Regions from separate parts of the Maritimibacter sp. DP1N21-5 genome, predicted to be linked through region 2. Evidence: riboswitches for the same ligand, from Rfam matches in the RefSeq annotation. Region 2 holds a riboswitch; the other holds the start of a gene.
What was found. A riboswitch is a leader RNA that binds a small molecule or an ion and turns the genes downstream of it on or off. The one in region 2 is predicted to bind thiamine pyrophosphate.

Region 1 (7,779 bases), on a different contig from region 2:
TGTGTCGGCCTTCCTGATGTGGACCGCCGAGCCCAAGATGATGGCGCGCAAGCAGGCCGGTTTCGTCGGCTTCATCATGTTGGTGATCCTGGCCTCGCTGCTCTACCTCACCAACAAGAAACTCTGGGCGCCGCACAAATACGGCAAGGAAATGGATCTCTGATCTCTTTCCGCCTCGGAATTAGGAAGGGCGCCTCTCGGGGCGCCCTTTTTCTTGGGTGAAAGGTTCGGGTCAGCGCCCCAGGTAGTTGCGAAGAGCTTCGGGCGGGTTGGCGAAGATATCGGCGACCGGAACGGGGGCGTCCGCGTGTCCTTCGGACACCAGGATGATGTCATCGGCGATTCGCCTGGCGTCTTCCGGTTCGTGGCTGACCATCAGGAGGGTCGCCGATGTTTCCTCGGCGAGACGGGCGACGAGGTCCAGCATCTCGGCGCGCAGGGCGGGACCGAGCGCGCCGAAAGGTTCATCGAGCAGCATCAGGGGTTTGTCGCGCAGAAGCGCGCGGGCCAGAGCGACGCGCGCGACCTGACCACCGGAGAGCTGCGCTGGTTTGCGCGGGCCGAGCCCGTGAAGGCCCACATGGGCGAGGGCTTCCTCGACCCGCTCCCGATTCGCGCGGCCCAGGCGCAGGTCGGGGCGTAGTCCAAGGCCCACGTTCTGAGCGGCGGTGAGATGGGGGAAGAGGTTGTTGTCCTGAAAGATCATGCTGACGGGCCGATCCGCCGGTGCGAGGGGCGCAAGATCGCGGCCGTCCCAACTCATCTGTCCGGTGACATCCAGAAACCCGGCGATGCCGGCCAGCAGCGTGGATTTTCCGGACCCCGAGGGTCCCAGAATGGCGACCTTGTGGCCCTTGGCGACCTGCATATCAGCGGTCAGGGTGAAGTCCCCGTTGATCACGGTCACATGGTCAAGTGTCAGCATGAGCGCGACCGCCCCTGTCGAAGATCCAGAACAGAGCAAGGCTCGAGACCAGTAGAACCAGCGCCCCGCCCGCTGCATCCGGCATACGATAGGCGGCCATGAGACGATAGATCTGAAGGGGCAACGTGGGCGCATCCGGCGCGGCGAAGAGGGCGATCACGCCAAGGTCGCCCATGGAGAGCGCGGCGGACAGCCCCATCGTGAACCCGAGCGGGCGGCGCAGACGTGGCAGCCAAAGCAGGCGCAGCCGCGCCCAACCTGACATACCCAACCCATCCGCGAGCCGGCCATAATCAGCTTCGATCTGGCCGAGCGCGGGAACGAGCGCGCGCAGCGCGAAGGGCAGGGACATCACCGAGTTCACCATGGCCGTCACAGGAAAAGCGAGCGCGAAGGGGTCCGTTAGGGGAAACAGGATGATGAAGAGCCCGGTGCCGATGACCAGAGGCGAGGCGGCCAGCGTCAGGGAGCCGATCCCCTCCACCACGCGCAACCTGCTTTTCACCGAGAGCGCCGCCATCGGCAGGGCGAGCGCCAGCGTGACGACGACCGAGGTCAGTGCGATCCCGAGCGAGCGCAGCGCCGCCCACCAGATGGACGCAGGCAAGGAGAGCAGGCGTGGAAGCCCATCGAGAGCGATCATCGTAATGGGCAGGACGAGAAAGACGGTGGCGAGGGCGATGATGACCGTGTCCATAAGGACGAAACCCGGTCCCGCCGCGTCCCACCGGCGCAGGCTCCGATCAAGCCCCGCGCCAAAGCCCGTGGGCAGGGCGACCCGGAAGGCGATCAGGGCGACGGCGAGCCCGAGCGCGAACTGGACCAGTGCCAGAAGCGCGGCCTTGCCGAGGTCGAACTCGAGGTTGAAGGCCTGATAAATGGCAAGCTCGATTGTTGTCGCCTTCGGCCCGCCGCCCAGCGCCAGCGCGACGGCAAAGCTCGTGAGGCACAGAAGGAAGATGACGAGGAAGGTGCCGGGCAACACCTCGCGCAGCATGGGACGTTCCAGCCAGCGCGTCACATCGCGCGCGCGGAACCCCAGCGAGGCGGCCAGGCGAAACCGTTCGGCGGGAATGGCGAGCCAGCCTTGCAGGACAAGACGGGTGGCCAGTGGCAGGTTGAAGAAGACATGCGCCAGAACGACGCCATGAAAGCCATAGATCGAAATCGGCTCCAGCCCGACAAAACCCAGAACATCCGACACGATGCCAGAGCGTCCGAAGACCGAGATGAGGCCGAAGACCGCGACGATCGTCGGCAGGATGAAAGGCGCGCCCAGGAGCATAATGAGCAGCCCCCGCCCGGGAAACCGACGCCGCGCGATGGCGCGGCCCAGAGGAATCGCGAGGAGGATCGATAGCGTCGCGGACAGCGTGGCCTGCACGAGCGAGAAGCGCAGGGCGGCCCAGTCGGCGGGGCCGAAACCCGACAGCGCCTCGGCCCGGATCAGAACCGCGGCAAGCGTGCCCAGTGTGAAGAGAAGGACGACGGCCAGCGCGAGGCTGCCCGTCGCCGTGGTGCGTGTCATGATTCTATTGAGACAGCGCCGCGCGCCATTCTTCGAGCGCCACGTCTCGGATGTCCCGCGCCTCGGTCCCGAAGTAGATCAGGGCCTTTTCTGGCACGACACTCTCGAATCCCTCGGGCAGACCCTCCTGCGGCGTATGAGCCGGATACATCCAGTTGGTCTCTGGGATCGCAGACTGGAACCCGTCGGTCAGCATGAAGTCGAGGAACTGGTCGGCCAGCTCGGGCTCGTCGGTTGTCGCGATTTTGCCCGCGACTTCGATCTGCATGTAATTGCCTTCTTCAAAGGCGATGGCCGCCTTGGTGTCGTCGTCTTCGGCCAACAGGTGATAGGCGGGCGAGGTGGTGTAGGACAGAACCATGTCGGCCTCCCCTTCAAGGAACATCCCATAGGCCTCGGACCAGCCCTTGGTGACGGTCACGATATTGTCGGACAGGCGTTCCCAGTAGGCGCCGGCTTCTTCGCCATAGACCGCCTTGACCCAAAGCAGCAGGCCAAGCCCGGGCGTGGAGGAGCGCGGATCCTGAATCACGATCGTCAGGTCGCTGTCGGCGAGCTCCTCGAAATTCGCGGGGGGATTTTCGACCTTGGTCTTGTCGTAGACGAAGGCGAAGTAGCCCCAGTCGAAGGGCAGGAACATGTCGTTTTCCCACGCCACGGGCATGGACAGATCCGGGCTGTCGACACCGTGAAGCGCGAACATGGCCGTGTCGCGGGCCACCGCGGTCAGGTTCTCGTCGATGCCGAGCACGATGTCGGCCTCCGTCCGGTCGCCTTCGAGCTGGAGCCGCGAAATCAGTTCGGCCCCGTCGCCAACGGCGACAAGCTCGAGCGTGCAGTCGCATTGCGACTCGAAGTTCTCCTTGATGATCGGCCCCGGTCCCCATTCGGAAACGAAGCTGTCATAGGTATAGACGGTCAGCGTGTCTTGAGCGCTGGCCATGCCTGCAGGCATGGCGGCAAGAGCAGCAAGACCCGCGGCGATGATGGCTGTTTTCATGTCATCCTCCATTGCGACGGGCGAAAGTCGGGTAGGAAGACGTGGTCGTCGGCCCTTACCTTCCCTCCGCCGGTATGAGCCGGTTCAGGTTCAACGGGTTCGCTTGCGCATCTCAGCGAGCTCTTCAGCTCACACCCCGAGGTGCTGCAGAGACTATGCAAAGACGTGCACCGCTTCAAGGGCGGGCGCATACGTCGGCTACTGACGGACGGACAGAGGGGCCTGTGACGGGCGCGCTGCGCGGGACGATGCCCAGACAGAGGCCAGGATCACGATGGCGCCCACGATCTGGACCGGCGTCAGTGCCTCGGACAGAACCACCCAGCCGATGAGGATGGCCGAGAGAGGCGACAGGAACCCAAGTCCCGTCACGCCCGCCGGGTCCAGTCGGGCGATCCCCCGGAACCACAGGAAATAGGCCAGGGCGCCGCCCACGACCCCAAGCCAGAGATAGCCCGCGAGATTGGACATCGTCAGCGCGGGGAGGGCCGGTTCCATGATGAGCGTGGCCGGGAGCAGGAAGATACCCCCAGCGGTCAATTGCCATGCCGTGAAGGTGAGGGGGGAGACCGGCGGTTGCCACCGCCGCGCCAGCACGACCCCCGCTCCCATGGACAGGGCGCCCAGAAGTGCGGCCGCAACCCCGACGGGATCAAGCTGCGCATCGGGACCAAGGACCAGCATCCCGACGCCGACGAGCCCGGCGATGGCCGCCGCGACCGAGGCCGGGCGCAGGACCGTGCCCAGCGCAAGGCGGGCGAAGACGAGAACAATAAGCGGCTGGATCGCACCCACGGTCGCCGCGACGCCGCCGGGCAGGCGGTAGGCGGCGATGAAGAGCGCCACGAAGAAAAGGGAGAAGTTGAGCACGCCGAGCACCGCAATCCGCCCGAGCCAGTCGCGTGGTGGCAGGTTGCGCGTCACGACGAGCAGGATCAGCCCGGCCGGCAGCGACCGCAAGAGCGCGGCGTGCATCGGGTATCCCTCGGGCAGGAACTGCGTCGTGGTGATATAGGTCGTGCCCCAGATGATCGGGGTCAATGCGGTGATCAGGGTATCGGTGAGACGGGACATGGGCACTCTGCTTGGACCTTCACGCTACGCCGTCATCCCCGCGCGTCAAGAACTGCCTGATTGCGCGTTGAGAATTCCGCGCGCGGCGTATATCGAAACGCGAAAGGAGCCGGGCCATGATGAACACATTTGGACATATCTTCCGCGTGACGACCTGGGGCGAAAGCCACGGACCCGCGCTTGGCGCGACGGTGGACGGTGTGCCGCCCGGCGTGGCCATCGACGAGGGCATGATCCAGCACTGGCTCGATCGCCGCAAACCCGGTCAGAACAAGTTCACGACCCAGCGGCGCGAGGCAGACGAGGTCCGCATCCTTTCGGGCGTCTACGAGGGCCAGACCACCGGAACTCCGGTGCAGCTCATGATCGAGAACACCGATCAGCGCTCGAAAGATTATTCCGAGATCGCCGAGAAATTTCGTCCCGGTCATGCCGACATCACTTACTGGCTCAAATACGGCATCCGCGATCCGCGCGGGGGTGGGCGGTCGTCTGCACGCGAAACGGCGGCGCGAGTGGCGGCCGGCGGGCTAGCCCGCGAGGCGATCAAGGCCATCGCGCCGGGGATCGAGATCCGGGGCTACATGACGCGGATGGGCGTGCACGGGATCGAACGGGCGGACATCGACTGGGAGCAGATCGAACGGAACCCGTTCTGGACGCCTGACGCGCGGGCGGCTGCGACCTGGGAAGGCTACCTCAACGACCTGCGCAAGTCGGGGTCTTCCGTCGGCGCCGAGATCGAGGTCGTCGTGCGCGGCGCGCCCGCAGGTCTTGGTGCGCCGATCTATGCCAAGCTCGACACCGACCTTGCGGCCGCGATGATGTCGATCAACGCGGTCAAGGGCGTTGAAATCGGCGAGGGCATGAATGCGGCACGGTTGACCGGAGAAGAGAACGCGGACGAGATTTCGATGGGGCCGGACGGGCCCGAGTTCAGCTCGAACCACGCCGGCGGCATCCTTGGCGGGATCTCGACCGGGCAGGACATCGTGGTGCGGTTTTCCGTGAAACCGACGTCGTCGATCCTCACTCCGCGCAAGACGATCACCAAGTCGGGCGAACCCGCCGAGATCGTCACGAAGGGTCGCCACGACCCCTGTGTCGGCATCCGCGCCGTCCCGGTGGCCGAGGCGATGGCGGCCTGCGTGATCCTTGACCACCTGCTTCTGCACCGGGCGCAGGTGGGGAATGGTCCGCGCGGAACGATCGGCTGATGCTCGCCATCCTCGGGATCACTTTCCCGATCTTCGCGGCCATCGCCATCGGCTTTGGGCTGGCGCGCACCGGGTTCCTGACACCACCGCAGACCGGGCTCCTGTCGAAGTTCGTTATCAACGTCGCCTTGCCGCCGCTCATCTTCAATGCGGTGGCGAGCCGTCCCATCGCCGAGGTGTTTTCGCTGCCATTCATGGTGACGATGTTCCTGGGCGGATTGGCGACACTCGCGGTCAGTTTCCTCTGGTTTTCGCGGACGGGTCCGATGCGTCGGGCCGTCGCGCTCATGGGGTCGGTGGTGCCGAACTCCGCCTTCGTCGGCTTTCCGCTCATGACGATCCTGTTTCCCGGCGATGCGGGCGTTATCCTGTCGATGAACTTCCTGATCGAGAACGTCGTGTTCATTCCGTTGCTCCTCGTCGCCATCGAAATGGCGCGTGGGGCCGAAGGTAGCGGCGGTGTGAAGCTGAGGCGGGTGTTCCTCGGCGTGCTCAGGCGCCCGATGATCATCGGGCTGATCCTGGGCGTCGTGTTTTCGACTCTCGGCCTGTCGCTGCCAGAGCCCTTGCACCGCCTGACCACGATGTTCGCAAATTCCGCCTCGGCCCTCGCGCTCGTTGTCATCGGCGCGTCGCTTGCCGGGCTCGCGACCACCGGAAACCGCGCCATGGGTGCTCAGATTGCTGCGATGAAGCTCATCGTGCATCCGCTCATGGTGGCGCTGGTTGCCTGGGCCCTTGTCGCGCTCGGTCTCGGTCTGGACGCGGACGTGCGCGCCGCCGCGATCATATCCGCTGCCGTGCCATCCTTCGCGATCTACACAGTGCTTGTGTCAGGCACCAGGCACGAGGGGCTCGCCTCCCTCGCGCTGCTGATCGGCACGGTGACGTCCTTCGTGACGTTGAACGTCCTTCTTGCCGTTTTGCTTTAGGACGTCGCGCTGCCCAGCGCAGCATCGAAGAGCGCCTTGATCTCGGCCTCGCCGGTGCCCGCTACAATGCGCCCGAGTTCCCGACGGTCCGGCGAAATCGCGACAAGAGTCGAGCGACGCGGGATCTTCAGGTCGGTGGCGATGGGCTGTTTCTTGTAGGTGTCCCAGTCCACGATGATATAGGCGATCTTCTCGACATAGGCCGGGTTCGCCTCCATCAGCTTGGCGATCGTGCGTTTTTGTGACTGGCAAGTGCCGCACCAGGGCGCAAAGAAGTCGAGTACGACCGGCTGGCCCGCGTCGAGCGCCTGTTCCAGCGTGCCCGGGGCATAGTCCATGCGCGCGGCAGTGACGGCGAGCGGGGCGAGTATCGCGGCCCCGACGGTGGTGAGAAAAATACGGCGATTCATGGGTTCCTCCTAGATTGCGACGGACAGGTCGACGAACCAGGCGGGCAGGTGTGACAGCACCCAGCCGTCGATCATGTGGTTGATACGGAACAGGATGGCCAGGCCGACCAATAAAAAGGCGGCGCCCAGGACCGGGCGCGACAGGTTTGCGAAACGGCGGAGGGCGGTCGCGCGCAGCCCATAGCCAATGCCGAGGATCAGGGTCGAAACACCGGCGGCGAAGGCCATCATGATGCTAAAGGCACGACCAAGGCTCTCCCCTTGGGACGCGAGCGCGATGGCACCACCCAGCGTTGGACCGATGCAGGGGCTCCAGACCGCACCCAGAAGCAACCCGGCGGCGAACTGACCCCAGAGCGACGTCCGGTCGACGGCGTCGATGCCGGTATCGGCTCGGGCGGCGAACCCTGCCGTCGCGCCCGCGAAGACCGCGTTGGCGCGCGGCACCAGCAGGACGACCCCGAAGCCGATCATGAGAAGGGCGCCGGTCGTGACCACGGTGTCTTCGGTGAGCCCGATGGCATAGCCGACGGTCGAGATGAGCATCCCGAAGGTGACGAAACTGACCGACATGCCCAGCGCCAGGACGACCGGGCCAAGCCGGTGCGCCTGCAGTGCCGTCGCCAGAACGATCGGCAGGACCGGCAGCACGCAGGGGTTGATGAGCGTCAGAAGCCCCGCCCCATATCCAAG
Region 2 (7,779 bases):
GACGATCTCGGGCACCGCAAAGATGCCAAGACCAACGATGACCAGTTGCAGACCGTCCGTCAGATAGGGGAAATCGTAGCTCGCCATGCGCAGCGACCCTCCCGCATCGGCGACGCCGATGGTGCCGATCAGCATACCGAGCCCGGCGGCTGCCAGACCCTTGAGCGCGACCCGACCTGCGAGGACGGCGACCATGGACAGGCCGAGAATGGAAATCATGAGCATCTCGGGCAGGCCGAAGGCCAGCACGAGCGGACGCGCGACGACGATGAAGAGCGTCAGGAACACCGCCCCGACCAGGCCTCCGAACAGCGAAGCGGTAAAGGCCGCCGCCAGCGCCCGCGCCGCCTGTCCCTTGCGCGCCAGCGGGAAACCGTCAAGAACTGTCGCCTGTGACGCTGATGACCCCGGGATGCCCATGAGCACCGACGAGAACGTGTCCGATGTCGGCACCACCGCCACCATGCCGATCATCAGCGCGAGACCCAGAACCGGATCCATGCCGAACATGAAGGGCAGAAGCAGGGACAGGCCTGCGATGCCGCCCAGCCCGGGGAACACGCCGACGGCGAGACCCATGACGACGCCCAGAACGAGATGACCCAGGACGACAGGTTGCAGAATGAGAGCCCAGGCATCGGCAAGCGCCGGCAGGGCGGTCGCGAAGAGATCCATCGCACCGTTCTTTCTGTTGAGGATTTAAGAGGCGGGGGTGGCAGGCCCTGCAGGGAGAAGCAGGACCTGCCGGGCGGACGATTACTCGATCGTCACGCCGTAGGACTCTTTGAGCCAGTCGATGACATAGGCTTTCGCCTCGGGGGTCACCGTCGTGGCTTCCTTGGCCGCATTCTCGGCGCCTTCACCGACGAACATCGGGTATTCACCCACCTCGTTGGACGAGATGTCGGCAAAGTCGGGATGCGCCCGAACCGCCTCGAAGGCGGCCACATAGGTGTCGACGACATCCTGCGGGGTGCCTTTGGGAAGGAAGGCGATCTTCTGCGACGGGTAGCCGGAGATGAAGAAGGCCTTCCAGGCGTCCCATGCGACCCCCTCGGTCTCGCAGCCCTCGGTGGCCGCGCAGACTTCCTTGAAGGACGGCATGTCGGGGAAGGTCGGATCGCGCACGATGTTGCCGTCTTCGTCCAGCGCGCCCCAGGACATCATCGGAACGGCTGTGCCAGCCTCGACCAGTTCCGCGCCACCCGACAGATAGCCCGAGGAAGTCTGGTAGTCGATCGTCGCTTCGCCGCGCTCGAACATCAGGCGGCCATCCCCACGGCCCTTGATGCCGAATACCGGCTCGACGTTCATGCCGAGCATCTTCCACGCAAGGAGCGGTACGAGGTCAAGACCCGTGGCACCTTGCGACCCGAAAATCAGGCTCACATCCTTCAGGCCATCGGCCGAACCGTCGAATTTCGCACCATCCTCGGGGTTGAGATAGGCGACGCCACCGGTGCCCGTGGCCATAACTGGAATCCAGTCACCATATTCGTAGCGAACGCGGGGGTCGTTCAGAAGATAAGGGAACTGTGTCGAACCCGAGGACCCGAACAGCAAGGTGCCATCCTTGTGTTCTTGTTCCTGAAACCAGTTTGCGCCCTTGGTCGATCCGGCGCCCGGCATGAACTTCACGACGACCGTGGGCTGGCCAGGCAATTCCTGAGAGAGTAGCGGCGCGAAAAAGTTTGCCCATTTGGCCGACCCGCCGGTTTCCGAGAACGGGATCACCCATTCGATCGTCTTGCCTTCGAAATCGACCTCGGCGAATGCCGTGCCAGTCATTATCGCGAGAACCGCAGCAGAGCTGGCGAGATGCTTGATGGTCATTGGTTTCCTCCCATAGACCCTGTGGGCGCCGAGCAGGAGCGCGGCGCGCTATTTTAGCCGTTCAAGGGAATGATTCCCTCCTCCAACCCCGGCACAATGCCGTTCCAAGCTTGCGTGAAACTTGCGCATCGTGACAAATGCGTGACCATGCGTATTGCAGTCATAGAAGATAACGAGGCGCTGGCCCACGGAATCGCTTTCCGTCTGCGCGACAGGGGCCATTCGGTTGACCTGCTTCACGACGGCGCCGAAGCCGATGCCTTTCTCCGACGGGAAGGCGCCGATCTGATCGTGCTCGATCTCAACCTTCCGCAGATGGACGGGCTGGCGGTACTGCGTGCGATGCGGCGGCGTGGCGACGGGACGCCCGTGATCCTGCTGACCGCGCGCTCCGAAACGGCGGAACGCGTCGCGGGCCTGGATGCGGGTGCCGACGATTACCTGACCAAGCCCTTCGATATGGACGAACTGGAAGCGCGACTGCGCGCGATGGCCCGCCGCAAGAACCTCGAATTTTCCGAACGGGACATGCTGGGTCCTTTGGTCTTTGACCGCACCGGGCGGCAGCTTCTTCTCGACGAACAGCCCTTTGACATTCCGCGGAAGGAAATCGCCACGCTCGAATGCCTTCTGGAACGTCGCGGGCGGCTGGTGTCAAAAGGCCAACTCATGAATCACGTCTACGGGATCGGATCGGACGCCGAGGAAAGCGCGATCGAGCCGCATATCTCCCGCCTGCGAAAGCGACTGGAGCCATATGGCATTAGGATCAAGACAGCGCGCGGTCTGGGATACATGCTGGAAGTAGAGAATGGCTAGAACCCGCAGGCCGGTCAGGCACCGGCCGATGTCGCTGCGCCTGCGGCTGTTTCTGGTCATCCTTCCGCCTCTGCTGGTGGTGTCGGTCCTGTTGGGCCTGTGGCGGTTCGAGGCCGCAAAGCGCACGTCCGAAGACCTTTTCGATCGTAGCCTGCTGGCGGCAGCACTGGCCATTTCCCGCGATGTGGCAATCTCGGGCGGCGATGCGCTGTCCCCCAGCACGCGCAATTTCATCTCGGACGCGGGCGGCGGCGAGGTTTTTTATCATGTGACCGGGCCGGGGGGCTACTATGTCACCGGATATGCCTATCCGCCGCGGCCCGACCAGCACATGCCGCAATCCGAACCCGGCTACTACATTGCCAACTATCGCGGTGAAGACATGCGGGTGCTGCGTATGACCGAGGCAAGCACGATCGACAATCTCTCCGGCGAAACGGTCGTGACTGTCTGGCAGCGGGTGAGCGACCGTCAGGCGTTCGCCCAGGAATTGGCTCTGCGCGCAATAACCGTCATGGCAGGCCTGATGGTCGCCTTGGCCCTCGTGGTTTGGTTCGGGGTGCAGGTCGGGCTTCGCCCGCTCAACGACCTGCAGGAAGCGATCCAGAAAAGATCGCCCGACGATCTCGGTCGGATTCGCAGACCCGTGCCAACCGAGGTCGCCGGGGTGGTCTCGACGCTGAACCGCCTCTTCGGGCAGGTCCGCGACAGTATCGAGGCACATCAAGCCTTCATTTCCGATGCCGCTCATCAGCTGCGCAACCCGACCGCAGCGCTGCTGGCACTCGCGGAAACCCTGCCGGATGTCCGCGACGACACCGAACGCTCCGTCCGTCAGGCCGAGCTGATCTCGGCCGCCCGCGCCGCGGCCCGGCTGACAAGCCAGTTGCTCCAGCTTGAACGTCTGCGCTACGGCTACGGCGGATCGGTGACGCGGTTTGACCTGAACACAATCGTCGAAGAAGTCTGCCGTGGCATCGCCCCCTCCGTCCTGTCCCGCGATCTGAGATTTTCACTTGACCCGGCCGACGAGCGTCTCGAGATCGAGGGCGATCCCGTCCTGATCGGCGAGGCGCTGACCAATCTTGTGGAGAACGCCCTCAAACACGGTGGTCCCACGATGGGGAGAATCTCAGTCAGCACCGCCCGAGACGGCGACACCATCGTCGTCACCGTCGAAGACGATGGCATCGGAATTCCGCCGGAAGAGGAAGAAACAGCGTTCCGCCGGTTTTCCCAGCTGCGTCACGGCGAAGGAACGGGTCTGGGGCTGGCAATCGTCGAACAGGTGATCCGCAAGAACAATGGCAAGGTACGCTTGGAGAACGTCGATCGTGGAACGCGCTTTCGGCTCGAGTTGCCGGCGGCAACCAAGCCGGCGTAGCCGCGCTGTCCGGCGATATGTTCTGCGCCGCGTGCAAGGCAAAGCCCATCTGTCTCGAGTGTCGTGCTCGAAGATACTTGCACCATGGCTGGTCATGGATCGATACCCACGGGCTACAAGAGCATCTAGGCACTTCATACGATCTGGCTGATTGAACACTTATCTGGTCGGATCCGGGGATTTGCTCGTGCCGCATTGCCCTTGGTAGCCTTGAGAAAAGATCCGGAGTCTGGCGAAGGCTTCGATGGTTTCACGTCTCATCGGTGCGGTCACAGACTGGATGTTACCGAGTTTCACGCCGAAAGGCGCTCTCGTGGCTTCCTTCTCCGCAATGCTTGGAAACTTGCCCCCGCTTTCGGCAAGGGCCAACTGATCCGGACCCGTGCAGTCGCACCGTCCCACCTGCGCCGCGACGTTTTCATGACGAGCCTTGCCGGCACCCGACGCCGGGCCCCCTCGCGTTTCACCGTTCGGGTGTCGCGGGACCACGGCGCCGCGTCCGCCTCTTGCCCCATCGACAATGCATCGCACTGTCAGGTGCAGCGCGTCGCAAGCCAGACCTGATTGCCTGAAAAAGCCTGCAAGACCGGTCGGCGAAGCGAACCCTTGCGGGCCGCGAGGCGCAAAATGGTCGTTCCTTGACCCTGCGGCCATTCCTTCCTACACAGTAGGCAGATCTGTTGGGGTGCCCCTCGGGGCTGAGACGCTTTCACGCGAACCCATTGAACCTGAACCGGTTAGGACCGGCGTAGGAAACAGTCATCGTGACCGTCCGAAGACCCATGGTCACCCTTGATGTCCTGTCGCGCCCTGACCCTGACAAGCGGATGGACGGACGTGACAGCCACAGTTCTCACCATTGCCGGGTCCGACAGCGGCGGCGGCGCCGGGATCCAGGCGGACCTGAAGACCTTTTCGGCCCTGGGTGTCTACGGTGCCAGCGTCATTACAGCGATCACCGCGCAGAACACCCGAGCGGTGCGCGCCGTGCACCCGGTCCCGCTCGAGGTGATCGAAGCGCAGGTCGCGACAGTGCTGGAGGACATCGAGGTTCACGCGATCAAGGTCGGGATGCTGGGCACACCCGACCTGGTGGAATGCGTGGCCGGGGCCATCTCGGGATTTCCCGGGGCCGTGGTGCTGGACCCGGTGATGGTGGCCAAATCCGGCGATGCGCTCCTGCCAGATACCGCGGTGTTGGCGCTCTGCCGCCACATGCTGCCGCGCGCCACGGTCCTGACCCCCAACCTACCGGAAGCCGCCCGCCTGTTGAACGCAGTCCACGCCGACACGGACGAAGACATGCAGGAGCAGGGGCGGCGGTTGTTGGCGATGGGCGCGGGGGCGGTGCTGATGAAGGGCGGCCACCGCAGGGGCGAGACCTGCACCGACTGGCTGGTCACCGCAGCGGGCACGAAAGCCTTCAAGGCCGACCGCATCGCCACCCAGAACACCCACGGCACCGGTTGCACCCTGTCCTCGGCCATTGCCGCCGGGCTGGCACGGGGCCTGCCCCTGTCACAGGCAGTCGGGCGCGCGCACGTCTGGCTCCAGGGCGCGATCCGCGCGGCGGAGGGGCTGCAAATCGGCGGGGGCCACGGCCCGGTGCATCACTTCCATGAGGTCTGGTCATGAGGGTCACGATCCGGGGCAGCGGCGTCGCCGGGCTATGCGTTGCGGCGGAACTCGCAGGGCGCGGCCACAGCATCACGGTGACGGACCCCGCCGGCGGACCCGGCGCACAGTCCTGTTCGTGGTGGGCCGGTGGCATGCTGGCACCGGATTGCGAAGGGTTCTCGGCCGAGGAACCGGTGTTCCGGCTGGGTCGCGCCGCCGCCGACTGGTGGCAGGCACAGGGGGCCGAAGTGCATCGCGAGGGCACGCTGGTCGTGACCCTTGGACGCGATCGGCGCGAACTCGATATCTTCGCCCGCCGCACCGCGAACCACCGCTGGCTGGACCGCGAGGGCATCGCCAGTGCGGAACCGCAGCTCGCCGGACGTTTCGACCGCGCCCTGCTGATGACCAAAGAGGCGCACCTGGACCCGCGCGCCGCGCTGCTTTCTTTGCGCGACCGGCTGGCCGCGCGAGGCGTCCGCTTCACGACCGAAGCCACGCCGGCCGATCGCGTAGTCGATTGCACCGGGCTGGCCGCCTCCGAAGCGCTTTCCGACCTCCGGGGCGTGAAAGGGGAAATGGTCGTGCTGCGCGCGCCCGGCGTCCACCTCAAGCGGCCGGTGCGTCTGCTGCACCCGCGGTTTCCGCTTTATGTCGTGCCGCGCGGCGACGGGGTTTTCATGCTGGGCGCGACCCAGATCGAAAGCGCCGAACGGGGCCGCGCCACGGTGCGCTCGGTCATGGAGTTGCTGTCGGCGGCCTACGCGCTCGACCCCGCATTCGCAGAGGCGGAGCTGGCCGAGATCGGCGCCGACGCGCGCCCCGCATTTCCCGATCACCTGCCGCGCCTCACCGAGGCAGGCGGCGTTCTTTATGTAAACGGCCTGTTCCGGCACGGTTTCCTGCTCGCCCCCGCGATGGCGCGGATGGCGGCGGCGGTGCTGGACGGCCAGGAAAAACCGGAGCTTTGGCATGATCATCGCGCTTAACGGCGAACCCCGCACCATAACGGGCCCTACCTTGGCCGACCTTCTGGAAGAGACCGGCCAAAGCAGGGCCAAGGTTGCCACCGCGGTGAACGAGGTCTTCGTGCCCGCAACGCTGCGCGCCGAAACCTATCTCAATCCGCAAGACAGGGTCGAGATCGTCGCCCCAAGGCAGGGCGGCTGAGATGCCGACCTTTTATGGAACCGAGATCGCCTCGCGCCTGATGCTGGGCACCGCGCAATACCCCTCCCCCGCCGTGCTGGAAGAGGCCTTCCGCCGATCCGGCGCGGGGATCGCCACTGTTTCGGTCCGGCGCGAGGCGGGGGATGGCGGACAGGGCCAGAGGTTTTGGTCGCTTGTCGAGCAATTGGGCGTGGCCCTGCTGCCCAACACTGCCGGCTGCCATTCCGTGCGCGAGGCGGTGACCACGGCGCAGATGGCCCGCGAGCTCTTTGGCACCAACTGGATCAAGCTGGAGGTGATCGGCCATGCCGACACGCTCCAGCCGGATCCCTTCGGGCTGGTGGAAGCCGCGCGCCTGCTGACCGACGACGGCTTCGAGGTCTTCCCTTACTGCACCGAGGATCTCGTGCTCTGCGACCGGCTGCTGGGCGCTGGCTGTCAGGTTCTGATGCCATGGGGCGCACCGATCGGCACCGGGCTTGGTCTGAACAACGTCTATGGGCTGCGTTCGCTTCGGGCGCATTTCCCCGAGGTGCCTCTCGTGATCGACGCGGGCCTCGGCCTGCCCAGCCAGGCGGCCCATGCGATGGAACTGGGCTTCGACGCCGTGCTTCTGAACACCGCCGTCGCCAGGGCGGGCGACCCGGCGGGCATGGCCGAGGCCTTTGCCGGAGCCGTCGCCGCCGGCGCGCTCGCGAACCGGTCCGACCCGATGCCGCCGCGCGACATGGCGGCCCCCTCGACCCCGGTTCTGGGAAAGGCGTTCCTGGAATGAGCTTGCCGCGTTTCTATCCGATCTTCGACGACGTGCGGTGGCTGCGCCGGATGCTGCCACTGGGGGTGACGTTCGTGCAACTGCGGATCAAGGATCTGCCCGAAGACGCGCTGCGCGCCCAGATCGCAGAAGCGCGTGACCTCTGCCGTGATCATGGCGCGCATCTGGTGGTCAACGACCA

Region 1: another riboswitch for thiamine pyrophosphate. It lies ahead of thiB (thiamine ABC transporter substrate binding subunit); the one in region 2 lies ahead of thiD (bifunctional hydroxymethylpyrimidine kinase/phosphomethylpyrimidine kinase).

What each region holds. Positions count from the first base shown of each region.
Region 1 is NZ_JAHUZF010000007.1:40,438-48,216, reverse strand. It holds gene KJP29_RS18210 (cytochrome c1) at 1-163, shown strand, start outside; gene KJP29_RS18205 (ATP-binding cassette domain-containing protein) at 233-925, opposite strand; gene KJP29_RS18200 (thiamine/thiamine pyrophosphate ABC transporter permease ThiP) at 912-2,453, opposite strand; gene thiB (thiamine ABC transporter substrate binding subunit) at 2,458-3,453, opposite strand; TPP riboswitch at 3,498-3,602, opposite strand; gene KJP29_RS18190 (EamA family transporter) at 3,652-4,527, opposite strand; gene aroC (chorismate synthase) at 4,644-5,744, shown strand; gene KJP29_RS18180 (AEC family transporter) at 5,744-6,676, shown strand; gene KJP29_RS18175 (thioredoxin family protein) at 6,673-7,086, opposite strand; gene KJP29_RS18170 (cytochrome c biogenesis CcdA family protein) at 7,096-7,779, opposite strand, start outside.
Region 2 is NZ_JAHUZF010000001.1:67,230-75,008, reverse strand. It holds gene KJP29_RS00345 (tripartite tricarboxylate transporter permease) at 1-675, opposite strand, end outside; gene KJP29_RS00340 (tricarboxylate transporter) at 757-1,833, opposite strand; gene KJP29_RS00335 (response regulator transcription factor) at 1,981-2,652, shown strand; gene KJP29_RS00330 (sensor histidine kinase) at 2,645-4,036, shown strand; TPP riboswitch at 4,708-4,808, shown strand; gene thiD (bifunctional hydroxymethylpyrimidine kinase/phosphomethylpyrimidine kinase) at 4,874-5,671, shown strand; gene KJP29_RS00320 (FAD-dependent oxidoreductase) at 5,668-6,642, shown strand; gene thiS (sulfur carrier protein ThiS) at 6,626-6,823, shown strand; gene KJP29_RS00310 (thiazole synthase) at 6,825-7,598, shown strand; gene KJP29_RS00305 (thiamine phosphate synthase) at 7,595-7,779, shown strand, end outside.